Regions from separate parts of the Microbispora bryophytorum genome, predicted to be linked through region 2. Evidence: riboswitches for the same ligand, from Rfam matches in the RefSeq annotation. Region 2 holds a riboswitch; each other region holds the start of a gene.
The links. Region 2 has a riboswitch for cobalamin ahead of ACGFIB_RS19755 (cobyric acid synthase). Riboswitches for the same ligand answer to the same signal wherever they lie in the genome.

Region 1 (4,483 bases), on a different contig from region 2:
CCATGGCCGGCACGGTCGTCTGGGCGATCCGCGTCGCCGGGCGGGAGCGCAGGTAGTAGGTGGTCTTCAGGCCCGACCGCCAGGCGTAGGCGTACATCGAGGAGAGCTTGCCGATGGTGGGGGCGGCCATGAAGAAGTTGAGCGACTGCGACTGGTCGACGTACGGCTGCCGCGCGGCGGCCAGGTCGATCAGCGCCTTCTGCGGCAGCTCCCAGGCGGTGCGGTAGAGCGTCTTGAGCGCGTCCGGGATGGCGGCGATGTCCTGGATCGAGCCGTCGTTGAGCTTGATCGCGTCGCGCATCGGCTTGGTCCACAGCCCGAGCGCCTGGAGATCCCGCACGAGATACCGGTTGACCTGGAGGAACTCCCCCGACAGCGTCTCGCGCTTGAAGACGTTGGACACCTGCGGCTCGACGCACTCGTAGCAACCCGCGATCGAGGCGATCGTGGCCGTCGGCGCGATCGCGACCAGCAGGGAGTTGCGCAGCCCGGTCCGCGCGATCCTGGCCCGCAGCGCGGCCCACTCCTCGGGGTGCGCCGGGGCGCACGGGAAGTGGTCGAGGTGCAGGACGCCGTCCGCCGCCCGGGTCTCCTCGTAGGCGGGGTGGCGCCCGCGTTCGGCGGCCAGGTCGGCCGAGGTGCCGTACGCCGCGAGCGCGATCTCCTCGGCGACGCGGGTCGACAGCGCCAACGCCTCCGGCGAGTCGAACGGCAGGCGCAGCGCGAAGAACACGTCGGCGAGGCCCATGACGCCGAGCCCCACGGGCCGCCACTTCCGGTTGGCCGCCTCCGCCTCCGGGGTCGGGTAGAAGCCGAGGTCGATCGTCCGGTCCAGGAACCGTACGGCGGTGCGGACCGTGGCGCGCAGCCTGCCGTAGTCCACGGCGTCGCCCTCGGGGGTCAGGTGCGCGGCGAGGTTGACCGAGCCGAGATTGCACACGGCGGTCTCGCCGTCGCTGGTGACCTCCAGGATCTCGGTGCACAGGTTGGACAGGTGGATGACGTTTCCAGGGCGCGCGGTCTGGTTGGAGGCGCGGTTGGCGGCGTCCTTGAACGTCATCCAGCCGTTGCCGGTCTGGGCGAGCGTGCGCATCATCCGGGCGTACAGGGCGCGGGCCGGCACCTGCCGGACGTGCCGCCCGGCGGCCTCCAGCTCGCGGTAGCGGGCGTCGAACGCCTCGCCCCACAGGTCGGTCAGCTCGGGGGCCTCCTTGGGGTCGAACAGCGACCACGTGCCGTCCGCCTCGACCCGGCGCATGAACTCGTCGGGCACCCAGTTGGCCAGGTTGAGGTTGTGGGCGCGGCGCGACTCCTCGCCCGTGTTGTCGCGAAGCTCCAGGAACTCCTCGACGTCGGCGTGCCAGGTCTCCAGGTAGACGCACGCGGCGCCCTTGCGCCTGCCGCCCTGGTTGACGGCCGCCACCGACGCGTCGAGCGTGCGCAACCAGGGGACGATGCCGTTGGACAGGCCGTTGGTGCCCCGGATCAGGGATCCGCGCGAGCGCACCCGCGTCCAGGCGACGCCGATGCCGCCGGAGTACTTCGACAGCCGCGCCACCTGGCCGTACCGCTCGTAGATGCTCTCCAGCTCGTCGCGGGGCGAGTCGAGCAGGAAGCACGACGACAGCTGCGGCCGGCGCGCGCCCGAGTTGAACAGCGTCGGCGAGCTGGGCAGGTAGGCCAGCGTGGACATCAGGCCGTACAGCTCGGCCGCCTCGGCCACCGTGTCCGACAGGCCGCAGGCGACGCGCAGCAGGAAGTGCTGCGGGTGTTCGAGCACGCGCCGGGTGACCGGGTGGCGCAGCAGGTAACGGTCGTAGACCGTGCGCAGTCCGAAGTACTCGAACCGGTCGTCGGCCGCCGGGTCGATCAACGCGTCGAGCGCATCGGCCTCGCCGGCCACGAACGCGGCGATCGCATCGCCCAGCAGCCCGGCGGCGTGGGCGGCGGCGACCGACTCCGAGAAGGTGCGCACCCCCTCGGCCGCGGCCTCCTCCGCGATCAGACCGCTCAGCAGCCGGGCCGCCCGGCGCGAGTTCTCCGGGTCGGCGATGACCCCCGCCGCCGCCTCCTCGATCGCCTGCCGGACGCCCGCCGCGTCCACCGCGCCGTCCGCTTGGGAGTGGGCCTGCCGTACGGCAGGGGCAGAGGCTACGGAGACGGAGGCGGCGCGGCGCGGGGCGCCGGGTCCGGGATCTCCCGCCGAAGCCCGCGGCCCGCCGCGCTGCCCTGACGCGGGGTCCGCGGACGCGGAGGCCGGGTCGGTGATGGTCATGATGCCTCTCCTCGTCGTTGCGTGTCCCGGCCGGACCGGAGGGGAGGCATGCCGCGGCGCACGCGCACGAGAGGGAACCGTGCCGTGACGAAGCGGCGAGCCCACCCTCGGGGCCCGGCGCGGGGCGCGCGCCCATGCGCGCGCGTCACTGGCAGGTCTTCGGACTCGCGGGCGTCCGGACGGGCTCGCGCCCGCCGGTCCTACTGGCCGTCGCTTCCCGGGCGCGCTCGCGCCCAGTGCTTGCCGACACGGTGCCTGAGGCACAGTGCCGTGTGACGGCGGTCGTTCCCGCTCACCGCTGCGGGGCAGTCCCGGATTCGCACCGGGTTCCCTCTTGCCTCACCCCAGGTGAACCAGCAACGCGATGGATCCTACATCTTGTGGCCCTTCCCGCAAGCACCCCTACAAGTTGTGTTTCTCACCGAACTCCGAGATCATTGAGAAGCAGGGCCGTACGGCGTGCCTCGCCGACGAGCCATTGGCTGAAGTCGTCGCCGTCGAGCCACATCGGCGTCCAGTCGTTGCGGTCGCACAGGCTCCGCCAGCCCGGAGTGTCGGTGACGGCCCGGCACAGGTCGAGCAGGGCGTCCTGCCCTGGTGTGCCGCGCGGGGCGATCAGCCCCGTCCAGTCGGCGTACACGACCCGGACGCCCGACTCCGACAGCGTCGGCGCGTCCACCCCGGGCAGCCGCTCGGCGGAGGAGACCGCGAGCGGCCACAGCCGTCCGGCGCGCACGTGGGGGGCGACCTCGCGCCTGCTGCCGAACCCGAGCGGGAGCCGGCCGTCGAGGACCGCGGCGACGGCCTGCGCCCTGCTGCCGAACGGGACGTAGTCGAGCAGACGGGGATCGGCCCCCAGTCCCCGCGCGGTCATGCCGAGCAGCAGGTGCTCGGAGCCGCGGTCGGCGCCGCCCGCGACCCTGGGCCCCCCGGGGTCGCGCAGCAGCGCGGCGGCGAACTGCTCGAACGTGCGGTAACCCGAGTCGGGCGAGGCGACCAGCACCTCCCACTCCCCCGTCAGCCGCGCGAGCGGGACGGCCCTGGCGACCAGGAGCGGGTCGCGGGCCCGCGCGCAGGCGGCGAGCAGCGCGGGATCGGCGATCACCAGGTCGGCCCGCGGCCCGCCCTGCCGGGCGAGAGCCGTCCCGCCGTCGCGGGCCTCCCGCCTGATCTGTACGGCCCGGGCCCACCCACGCCCCTCGATGAGCGACTTGAACCCGGCGGCGACGTCATCCCCGCAGCCTCCGGGCGGGCCCGGGACGGCCAGGGAGAGCTCCCCGCGGCGTCTTGGCGCCTGAACACCGCACGCGCCCGCCAGGGCCAGGGCTCCCAGCGCGAGGACCGAACGGCGTCGCATGTCGGCACCCTCCTACCCGAAGAGCCCCTTACACGCACAGACTATGAGCAACTACCCCAAGTCACCACATAACGGACGCTACGACTGCGGCGATCGATGGGCGCGTTGGCGCCCCTCCTCGAACAGGAGGCGCAACTGGTGGCCGTGCATGGGCCGCGCTCGCACAGGGCGCCGAGAATGAGGATCCGGACGGACGACACGCGACTGCTCTTGCGCGAGTGGTCCATCCTGCGCAACACCCGTGGATCCGGATCCGGGACGGCGTCAGATACAAAGGCAGCCATGGACGATGTCGTCGAGCACCGTTACGGCCGGGACGACATGCGGCTGGTGAAGGCGTCCTTCCGTACGCATCGTTTCGTTCCTCACGCGCACAGCGAGTACGCCGTCGCGGCCATCGAGCGCGGGGTGGAGGCCGTCCGCTACCGCGGCGCCACCGAACACGCGCACGCGGGCAGCCTGCTCCTTCTCGACGCCGACACCATCCACGCCGGCCGCCCCGGCATCGCCGAGGGCTGGGACTACCGGGTCTTCTACCTCCCGCCGGTGCTGCTGGCGGAACTCGCCGGGCACCGGCCCACCTTTCGCGTACCGACTCCGTACGACCCCCGGCTGGCCGCGCGCCTGATCCGGCTGCACCGCCGCCGGGACCAGGACTCCCTGGCCGCGCAGGAGGAGTTCGAAGCGCTGTGCACCGAGATCCTCGTCCGCTACACGCGCCGCGGGATCGCTCCGGCGCCGCCGGTACCCGTCCGCAGGGTGCAGCGGCACCTGGCCGAAGACCTCCGGCTCACCCCGAGCCTGGACGAGCTCGCGGAGGTGGCGGGCCTGCCGCGATTCCGGCTGCTACG
Region 2 (4,483 bases):
GCCGGGACGCGCAGGGCGGCGCCGGCGAGGTGCCGGGCCCGGTCCTCCTGGGCGCCGCGCCAGGTCGCGGCGGTGGTCAGGGACAGCACACCGATCGCCGTCGCCATCGTCAGCAGCAGCGCGGGGCCCGAATAGCGGGCCGGGCGCCGGCTCACCTGCCGGGCGGCCAGGGCCGGCCCGAACCCGGGGCGCCGCCGCGTCGCCCGCTCGGCGACCCTGGCGACGGCGGGCACCAGCCGCAGGGCGGCCATCCCGCCGCAGAGCAGGGCGAGCGCCGGTCCCGCCCCGACGAGCGGGTCGAGCCCGAGCTCGCCGCCGAGACGCGTCGTCTCCGGCGCGTCCTGGCCGCGCAGGCGCCAGACGGCGAGCGCCGCCAGAACGAGCAGCGCCACGTCGGCCCCGGCCCGCTGGACCAGGCCCGGCCGGTCGGCGCGCCCGCGCGCCGCCTGCTCCTCGACGTACGTGCGGCGGGCGGCGAGCAGGGGCGGGGCGGCCAGCATGGCGGCGCAGGCGAGCGCGACCGCCGCCGCGACCGCGAACGTGGTCCCGTCGGGCGCGCGGGGCGGCTCCACGCCGGTGGCCTCGATCCAGGGGAGGGCGCTCATCGGCCGCAGGAGGACGGGCGCGAGGAACGGCGCCGCGGGCGCGCAGGGCAGCGCGATCAGCAGCGCCTCCCCCGCCGCCATGGCGGCGAGCCGCGGCGACCCGCCGCCCCTCGATCGCAGCAGGGCCGTCTCCATCCGGCGGTGCTCGGCGAGCAGCCGCGCGGTCAGCGCCAGCGCGTACGCGCTCAGCACCAGCAGTTGAAGCACCGGCACGAGCATGGTCGAGCGGGCGACCAGGGCGCCGCGGTCGAGCCGCAGCAGCGTGCCGGACAGCGTCTCGGTGACCGAGCACCGGGGGCAGCCGGCCCGTACGTCCGCCGAGACCGCGGCGACCGACGCCGAGAACGGCCGCAGCCGGTCGGGGGAAAGCCGGCGCAGATCGGGTTCGGCGAGCCAGCGGGCCGAGACGCCGGTCGCGAACCGGTCGAAGAAGGCGCCGGCCGGCACGACCAGGGGGCCGCGGGAGGTGAAGTCGCCTGTCTGCGTGCCGTAGCGCAGCAGCTCCTCCCCCTTCCAGCGCGGGTCGTCGGGGTCGCGCAGCCGGAAGACGCCGGTGACGCGCACGCGGGCGGGTTTGCCGTCCAGGCGTCCGACGACGGTGAACTCGTCGCCGGTGGCGACTCCCATCGCCCGCGCGGCCGGCTCAGAGAGCGCCACCGTGGTTCCCTCCGTGGGCCAGCGGCCACTCACCAGGTCCGCCTGGCCGTCCAGTCCCTCGTACGCGGCGAACCGGGTCAGGACGGGCCGGCCGCCGTGGTCCCCTTCCTTCAGCGCGTACGAGGCGGACTCGACACGCACGGTGACCCGTACGGGCACCTCGCCGTGGGCGTGGGCGATCCCCGCGCGGACGGCCCGGTCGGCCCCGGCGAAGTCGCCGGCGGCGACGGAGGAGGTGACGACGGTGGCGGTGGCGGCGAGCGGAGCCGTGTCCAGGGCCCGCCGCACGCCGGCCTGGGTCGCCGACCCCGCGTGCAGCAGGAGAGCCGAGACCGCCGTGGTGGCGAGCAGGATGGAGCCGAACGCGGCGGCCAGCAGCAGGGGCTCGGCCAGCGCGCGCCGGACCACCAGCGGCAGCCGTCCGCGCACCGTACTCACCATCCGGGCCTCACCATCCGGGCCTCACCATCCGGACATCACCACGTGCATCCCGGCATCATGGCAAGCATGATCGAGGAGCACCAGCGTTCCGTTCATCTGAGGTGAGGGGAAACGGGCCGAGGAGGGCTGCATGCCTGCGGTGGGGCCGTTGCTCACGGGAGCCCGGCGGGTCGCGCCACTCTGCGTGGCCCGGGTGTTCGACTTCGACCTGGACGGCCCCCGGCGCCGCGCGCGTGCCCCTGCGCGAAGAACGAGCCGTTCTCCATGATCGCCACGCTGGAACGTACATAGAGGCACACTTGCGAAACATCCGGCACGAAGGTGTATGTTGACCACCGCAAGCGACGGACGTGGAGGAAGCCGGTGTGAATCCGGCGCGGTCCCGCCACTGTCACCGGGGAGCGACCCTCACCACGCCACTGCCCTGCACGGGCGGGAAGGCTGAGGGAAGCGCCGATCCGGGAGCCAGGATACTCCGGCCGTCGGACCTTCGACCGGGGGCGCGGACACCCCCAGGGGGGACATCCCATGGCCGGGATGCCCGGCGGCGGCCTGCTTGTCGCGGGCACCACCTCCGATGCCGGGAAGAGCGTGCTGGTGACCGGCCTGTGCCGGTGGCTGGCCCGCCGCGGCGTACGGGTCGCGCCGTTCAAGGCGCAGAACATGTCGCTGAACTCCTATGTCACCGCCGACGGCGCGGAGATCGGGCGGGCGCAGGCCGTGCAGGCGGCCGCCTGCGGGCTGGAGCCGACGGCCGACATGAACCCGATCCTGCTCAAGCCGGGCAGCGACCGACGCAGCCAGATCGTCGTGCGCGGACGGCCGGTCGCGGACGTGGACGCCATGGAATACGGCGCGCGCCGCGACGAGCTGCGCGCGATCGCCGTGGAGTCGTATCGGCGGCTGGCCGGCGAGTTCGACGTGGTGATCTGCGAGGGGGCGGGGTCCCCCGCCGAGATCAACCTCCGGGCCGGGGACATCGCGAACATGGGCCTGGCCAGAGCCGTCGGGCTGCCGGTGATCGTCGTGGGTGACATCGACCGCGGTGGCGTCTTCGCGCACCTGTACGGCACGGTCGCGCTGCTCGACGCCGCCGACCAGGCGCATATTTCCGGATTCATCGTGAACAAGTTCCGGGGCGCGCGGGAGCTGCTCGCGCCGGGGCTGGACATGATCGAAGGGCTGACCGGGCGCCGGGTCTACGGGGTCGTGCCGTGGCTCGACGGATTGTGGATGGACGTCGAGGACTCGCTGTCGCTCGACACCCGGCCCGCGCACGCGGCGAGCGCGCCCGTCGACGGCGCGTTGCGGGTGGCCGTCGTGCGGTATCCGCGCATCTCCAACTTCACCGACGTGGACGCGCTGGCCGCCGAGCCTGGAGTCACGGTCAGCTTCGTCACCTCACCCGCCGCCTGCGCCGACGCCGACCTGCTGGTTCTCCCGGGTTCGCGGGCCACGGTGCACGACCTGGCCTGGCTGCGCGACACCGGCATCGCCGACGCCGTCGTCCGCAGGACGGGTCCGGTGCTCGGGATCTGCGGCGGCTACCAGATGCTCGCCCGCACCATCACCGACCACGTGGAGTCCGGCGCGGGCACCGTGCCCGGCCTGGGGCTGCTCCCCGCCGACGTCACGTTCGCGCCGGACAAGACGCTCGGCCGGCCGGCCGGCGAGGGCTACGGGCATCCGGTACGCGCGTACGAGATCCACCACGGGGTCGTCACCCGCGACGGCGGCGAACCGTTCCTCGACGGGTCCCGCGCCGGAAACGTGTGGGGCACGACCTGGCACGGCGCGCTGGAGAACGACGGGTTCCGGCGAGCCTTCCTCGGAGAGGTGGCGCGGGCGGCGGGGCGGGAGTTCCGCGGTGATCCGTCGCTGTCATTCGCGGGGCTGCGGGAGGCGCGGCTGGACGCGCTCGGCGACCTGGTCGAGCGCAACGTCGACACCGACGCACTGATCTCGCTCATCGCAAGCGGGCCCACGCCGGGCCTGCGGACCCTGCCACCCGGCGCCCCCGGCACGGGCGGCGCGGGCGGCGCGGGCGGCGCGGGCGGCGCGGGCGGCCCATGCTGATCATCCGCCAGGCGGGGACGCCGGGCACGCGGCGCGCCTGTTTCCCCACGCCGGAGGACGCCGACCCGTCGGGGCTGGCGCAGGCGGCCACGCCGGCCCTGCCCGAGGACGCGGTGGTCTTCGCCGCGCCCTGGCCCGCGGCCGTGGCGACCGCGCGCGCCGCGTCCGGGCGGGAGCCGGTCGTGGCCGGCGCGCTCGCCGAGGCCGACTACGGCACGTGGGCGGGCAGGCCGTTCGCGGAGATCGCGGAGACCGAGCCCGAGGGTCTCGCCGCCTGGCTGACCGACCCCGGCGCCACCCCGCACGGCGGGGAGAGTCTCGCCGGGCTGGGCGCGCGGGTGGCCGAGTGGCTGGAGTCGGTACGGCCGGATGCCGCCCGCGTGGTCGCGGTCTGCGACGCCGGGCCCATCCGGGCCGCGCTCGCGCACGCGCTCGGCCTGACCGCGACGCGAGCCGCGTCCTTCGACATCGCCCCGCTGTCCCGCACCAAGCTGGCCGCCCGGCACGGCGGCTGGCGGATCGCCTACGTCAACCGGAAAGCCACCCTGTGAACCCCGCCTATCCGTTCAGCGCCGTCGTCGGACTCGCCGATCTGAAGCTGGCCCTGGTGCTCAACGCGGTCTCGTCCCGGGTCGGCGGCGTTCTCGTCCGCGGGGAGAAGGGGACCGCGAAGTCCACGATCGTGCGCGCCCTGGCGGCGCAGT
Region 3 (4,483 bases), on a different contig from region 2:
AGGGCCCGGTCGCCACCAGGGCCGCCACCATCGCGAACCCGGCGACCGCGAGCCCCGCGGCCCGCCGCCCCGTCAGCCGCTTCAGGCCGCCCTCGGCGTACCGGAACCCGACCTGATGGACCGCCAGCCAGACGAACGCGACGTTAAGGTAGCCGGCGGCCTCCAGGCCGGAGAACCGGACCACGTCCATCAGCACCGCGCCGCCCGCCAGCACCGGCAGGGCCACGCTCGTCCGCACCCGCAGCAGGTGCGGCGTGGCCACCACGGCCAGCAGGTAGACCGCCAGGAACCACAGCAGCTGGCCGACCGTCCGCGCGGCCACGTCCACCGGTTGCGCGGGCACTCCGAGAGCCACCAGGAGGTGGGGGAGCGGCAGCCACACGACCGCCAGCGGCACCACCGGCCAGGCCAGGCGGCGCACCCGCCGCGCCGTCCACTCCCGGGATGTCCCGCCGCGGCGGGCGGCGGACCTGAAGCTGATCGCGTTGGCCGCGCCCCCGGCGAAGAAGACCAGCGGCATGACCTGCGAGATCCAGGTGACGTACGGCATCGCCGCCAGGGCGTTGCCCGTGGTCAGCCGTCCCTGGGCGTACGACAGGACCGGCATCGTCCAGTGCTGGACGACCACCAGGACCATCCCGAAGACGCGCAGGACGTCGATGAAGCGGTCCCGTGGCGCGGCCGGGGCCCGTTCGGGGGCGGGGGGAAGCATGGTCAGGGACACGGGGGCCGCCTTCGCTGTGTCGTGCCGCCACGAGGGTGAGTCACGCGGGTGGCGGGGCCGGGGTGGGGTTCCCCGGTGCGCGGGCCTGTGGGGCTCGATCCTGGTGGCTTTGGGTCTGTGGGGCTCGGAGCCTGGGGTTCGGCTCTTCGGGCTCGGGCTCGGGCTCTGTGAGGCTTCGCGGTCTCGCGGTTCCGGTCCCGCCGAGCACCTCAAGCGTCCCGCCGCGGCCCCCTCCGGCACAGCGACGCGGTCCCTACATCCGGCCATGGGCGACCCCCTACCGCCGGGGTGGGGTATGCCCTACCACTCCCGCGTACGCGCAGGCCGGCGGCATGATCAACCCATCGCGGGTCTGCCCGCCCGTCGTGGACGCGGTCCGCGCGGTCGCGCTCGACCTGGGAGGGCCAGGGGAGGCGCCGGGCTGATCCCCCCGGCGTGCTGAGCGGTGCAGGACGGGGCGGGGGTGGACGCGGCGTGAGGGATTGGTACCGTTGCGTCCGACGCGCGCCGCGCAGCGAAGTCCGGTGAGAATCCGGCGCTGTCCCGCAACTGTGGTTCCCCGTTCTCCGAGGACGAGCCAGGTCGCCTGCGCTGTGCGCCGACGCAATCGACCCTCGTGGAAAAGGGTGATCCGTCGCTTCCAGCGGGTCCCTCGATTCCCGGCATTCCCCCTGATGGAGGACCCTCGTGAGGCCCGTACGCACGGCCGTCGCGGGTGTGGTGCTGGGCGTGCTCGCTCTGGCCGGCTGCGGCCAGACCGACGGCGCCGCCACGTCCGCGCCCCCCGCCCCCGCCGCCTCGGACAGCGCCGGTCAGGGTGCCTTCCCCGCCACGATCCAGGCGGGCAACGGCGCGGTGACTATCGCCAAGAGGCCCGAGCACATCGTGTCGCTGTCCCCGACGGCCACCGAGATCCTTTTCGCGATCGGCGCGGGCGCGCAGGTGGCGGCGGTGGACGACCAGTCGGACTACCCGCCCGAGGCGCCCAAGACGTCGCTGTCGGGGTTCAAGCCCAACGTCGAGGCGATCGTCGCCGCCAAGCCCGATCTCGTGGTGCTCGCCAACGACCTGGAGGGCGTGGTCGCCGGGCTCGCCAAGGTCGGCGTGCCGGTGCTGCTCGAACCCTCCGCCGCCAAGCTGGACGACACCTACGACCAGATCAGGGACCTCGGCGCGGCCACCGGCAACGCGGCCAAGGCCGACGAGGTGGCGAACGGCGTCAAGCAGAAGATCGACGCCCTCGCGGCGGCGGCGCCCAAGGGCAAGGAGCTGACGTACTACCACGAGCTGGACGTCACGCCCTACGCGGCGACGTCGAGCACGTTCATCGGGCAGGTCTACAGCCTCTTCGGGCTGAAGAACATCGCCGACGAGGCGCCCGACGCGGCGGGCGGCTATCCCAAGCTGTCGGCGGAGTTCATCGCCAAGGCCGACCCCGACCTGATCTTCCTCGGCGACACCAAGTGCTGCGGCCAGAACGCCGCCGCGCTGGCCAAGCGGCCGGGCTGGTCCGGCCTGTCCGCCCTGAAGAAGGACCGCGTGGTGGAGCTGGACGACGACGTCGCCTCCCGCTGGGGGCCGCGGGTCGCCGACCTCGCCCAGGCCGTCAGCGACGCCGTGCAGAAGGCGGCGAGCTGAGCCGGTGGTGACGCGGACGCCCCTGGTGGTTCGGTGAGCGGTGGTGCGGTGAGCGGTGATGCGGTGAGCGGTGACGCGGTGAGGCCGGTGGTGGCGTGATGACGCCGGCCCGGCCGCGCGGCCGGGCGCTGTTGGTCGCGTCCGTCGTACTGGCGGCCAGTCTCGCCCTCGGCCTGATGGCGGGCGCGGCCGGCATCTCGCCCCGCGCCATCGCGCTGGCGCTGCTCGACCGGCTGCCGCTGGTGTCCGTGCACTCGGGGCTCGCACCGGTCGAGGAGGGGCTGCTGTTCCAGCTCCGGGTGCCGCGGGTGCTGCTCGCCGCCGTCGTGGGCGGGCTGCTGGCCACGGCCGGGGCCGGTTACCAGGGCGTGTTCCGCAATCCGCTGGCCGATCCCTACCTGCTCGGGGCGGCGGCCGGGGCCGGCCTCACGGTGACGCTCGTCGTGGTCTTCATAGGCGGAGACGCCGGGGTGGGCGCGGTGCCGATCGCCGCCTTCGCCGGGAGCGTCGGCGGGGTGTTCCTCGCGTACGCGCTTGGCCACACGGCGGGCCGGGGCGGCGGCACCGCGACGCTCGTGCTCGCCGGGGTCGCGGTCACCTCGTTCCTCACCGCCGTCCAGACCTTCGTGCAGCAGCTCAAGGTGGACGAACTGCAGCGGATCTACTCCTGGATCCTCGGCGACGTCGGCGGCGGCTGGGACCAGCTCCGCATGATCGCGCCGTACGCCGTGGTGTCGACCGTCGTCATGCTGCTGCACGGCAGACTGCTCGACGTGCTGTCGGTGGGCGACGAGGAGGCGGTCAGCCTCGGCCTGCGCGCGGCGCGCGTGCGCTTCGTCGTGCTGCTGGCCGCCTCGCTCGCCACCGCCTCGGCGGTGGCGGTGAGCGGGCTGATCGCGTTCGTCGGGATCGTGGTGCCGCACGTGGTCCGGCGGCTCGCCGGCTGGTCCTATCGGATCGTGCTGCCGCTGTCGTTCCTGGGCGGCGCGGCGTTCCTCGTGCTGGCCGACACGATCGCGCGTACGGTGCTCGCGCCGGCCGAACTGCCGATCGGGGTGGTCACGGCGTTCGTCGGTGCGCCGTTCTTCGTCACCGTCCTGCGCGTGACCCGGCGGGTGGAGACGTGAGCGGGCGCGCCGTACCGGCCGTCGAGGCGCGTGGCGTCGGCGTCACGCTGGGCGGGCGGCCGGTGCTCACGGACGTCACTCTGTCGGCCGCGCCGGGCCAGTGGCTGGCGGTCATCGGGCCGAACGGCGCGGGCAAGTCCACGCTGCTGCGGGCCGTCGCCGGGCTGGTGCCGAGGGAGGGCGAGGTGCTCGTCGAGGGGACGGCCGTCGACGACCTGCGCCCGCGCCGGCGGGCCCGGCTGATCGCCTACGCCCCGCAGAGCCCGGCGCTGCCGCCGGACATGACGGTCTACGACTACGCGCTGCTCGGCCGCACGCCGTACATCGCCTATCTCGGCAGTGAGAGCGCGCGGGACCGTGAGGTGACGCGGTCGGTGCTGGAACGGCTCGACCTGGACGGCTTCGCGTCCCGGCCGCTCGGGCACCTGTCCGGCGGCGAGCGGCAGCGCGTCGTGCTCGCCAGGGCGCTGGTGCAGCAGGCGCCGGTGCTGCTGCTCGACGAGCCGACCACGGCGCTCGATCTGGGCCACCAGCAGCAGGTGCTCGAACTCGTCGACCGGCTGCGCCTGGCCGACGATCTCACCGTCGTGACGACGCTGCACGACCTCAGCCTCGCCGCGCAGTACGCCGACGCGCTCGTGCTGCTCGCCGCGGGGCGCGCGGTCGCGGCCGGGCCGCCCGCGCGGGTGCTGGCCGAGCCGCTGCTGACCGAGCACTTCGGCGCCCGCGTGCGGGTGGAGCCGGGCCCCGAGGGGCGCCCGGTCGTCCACCTGGTCCGCCCGCCGGTCTCCGCGGCGACGGAGAAGGCATGACGGGCGTCCCGCGGCCGTCCCTGACCTACCGAACGGAGGACGGCCTGCGGCTGGGCGCGCTGCTGTGGCGGTTCGGGCCCGGCTGGCGGATGATCTCCTCGGCCATGCTCGGCGGCGGCATCGGCCCCCGCGAGTGGGTGCTGAACGCGCAGGTGGCCGCCGGTTACTCGCGCATGGACCCG

Region 1: another riboswitch for cobalamin. It lies ahead of ACGFIB_RS12845 (ribonucleoside-diphosphate reductase subunit alpha); the one in region 2 lies ahead of ACGFIB_RS19755 (cobyric acid synthase).
Region 3: another riboswitch for cobalamin. It lies ahead of ACGFIB_RS02840 (ABC transporter substrate-binding protein); the one in region 2 lies ahead of ACGFIB_RS19755 (cobyric acid synthase).

What each region holds. Positions count from the first base shown of each region.
Region 1 covers NZ_JBICTF010000003.1:792,738-797,220, reverse strand. The annotation lists gene ACGFIB_RS12845 (ribonucleoside-diphosphate reductase subunit alpha) at 1-2,275, opposite strand, end outside; cobalamin riboswitch at 2,409-2,648, opposite strand; gene ACGFIB_RS12840 (Bug family tripartite tricarboxylate transporter substrate binding protein) at 2,694-3,632, opposite strand; gene ACGFIB_RS12835 (AraC family transcriptional regulator) at 3,915-4,483, shown strand, end outside.
Region 2 covers NZ_JBICTF010000005.1:492,775-497,257, forward strand. The annotation lists gene ACGFIB_RS19750 (FtsX-like permease family protein) at 1-1,703, opposite strand, end outside; cobalamin riboswitch at 2,006-2,201, shown strand; gene ACGFIB_RS19755 (cobyric acid synthase) at 2,232-3,779, shown strand; gene ACGFIB_RS19760 (histidine phosphatase family protein) at 3,773-4,330, shown strand; gene ACGFIB_RS19765 (VWA domain-containing protein) at 4,327-4,483, shown strand, end outside.
Region 3 covers NZ_JBICTF010000001.1:614,241-618,723, reverse strand. The annotation lists gene ACGFIB_RS02845 (acyltransferase family protein) at 1-724, opposite strand, end outside; cobalamin riboswitch at 1,196-1,332, shown strand; gene ACGFIB_RS02840 (ABC transporter substrate-binding protein) at 1,412-2,362, shown strand; gene ACGFIB_RS02835 (FecCD family ABC transporter permease) at 2,461-3,489, shown strand; gene ACGFIB_RS02830 (ABC transporter ATP-binding protein) at 3,486-4,301, shown strand; gene ACGFIB_RS02825 (adenosylcobinamide amidohydrolase) at 4,298-4,483, shown strand, end outside.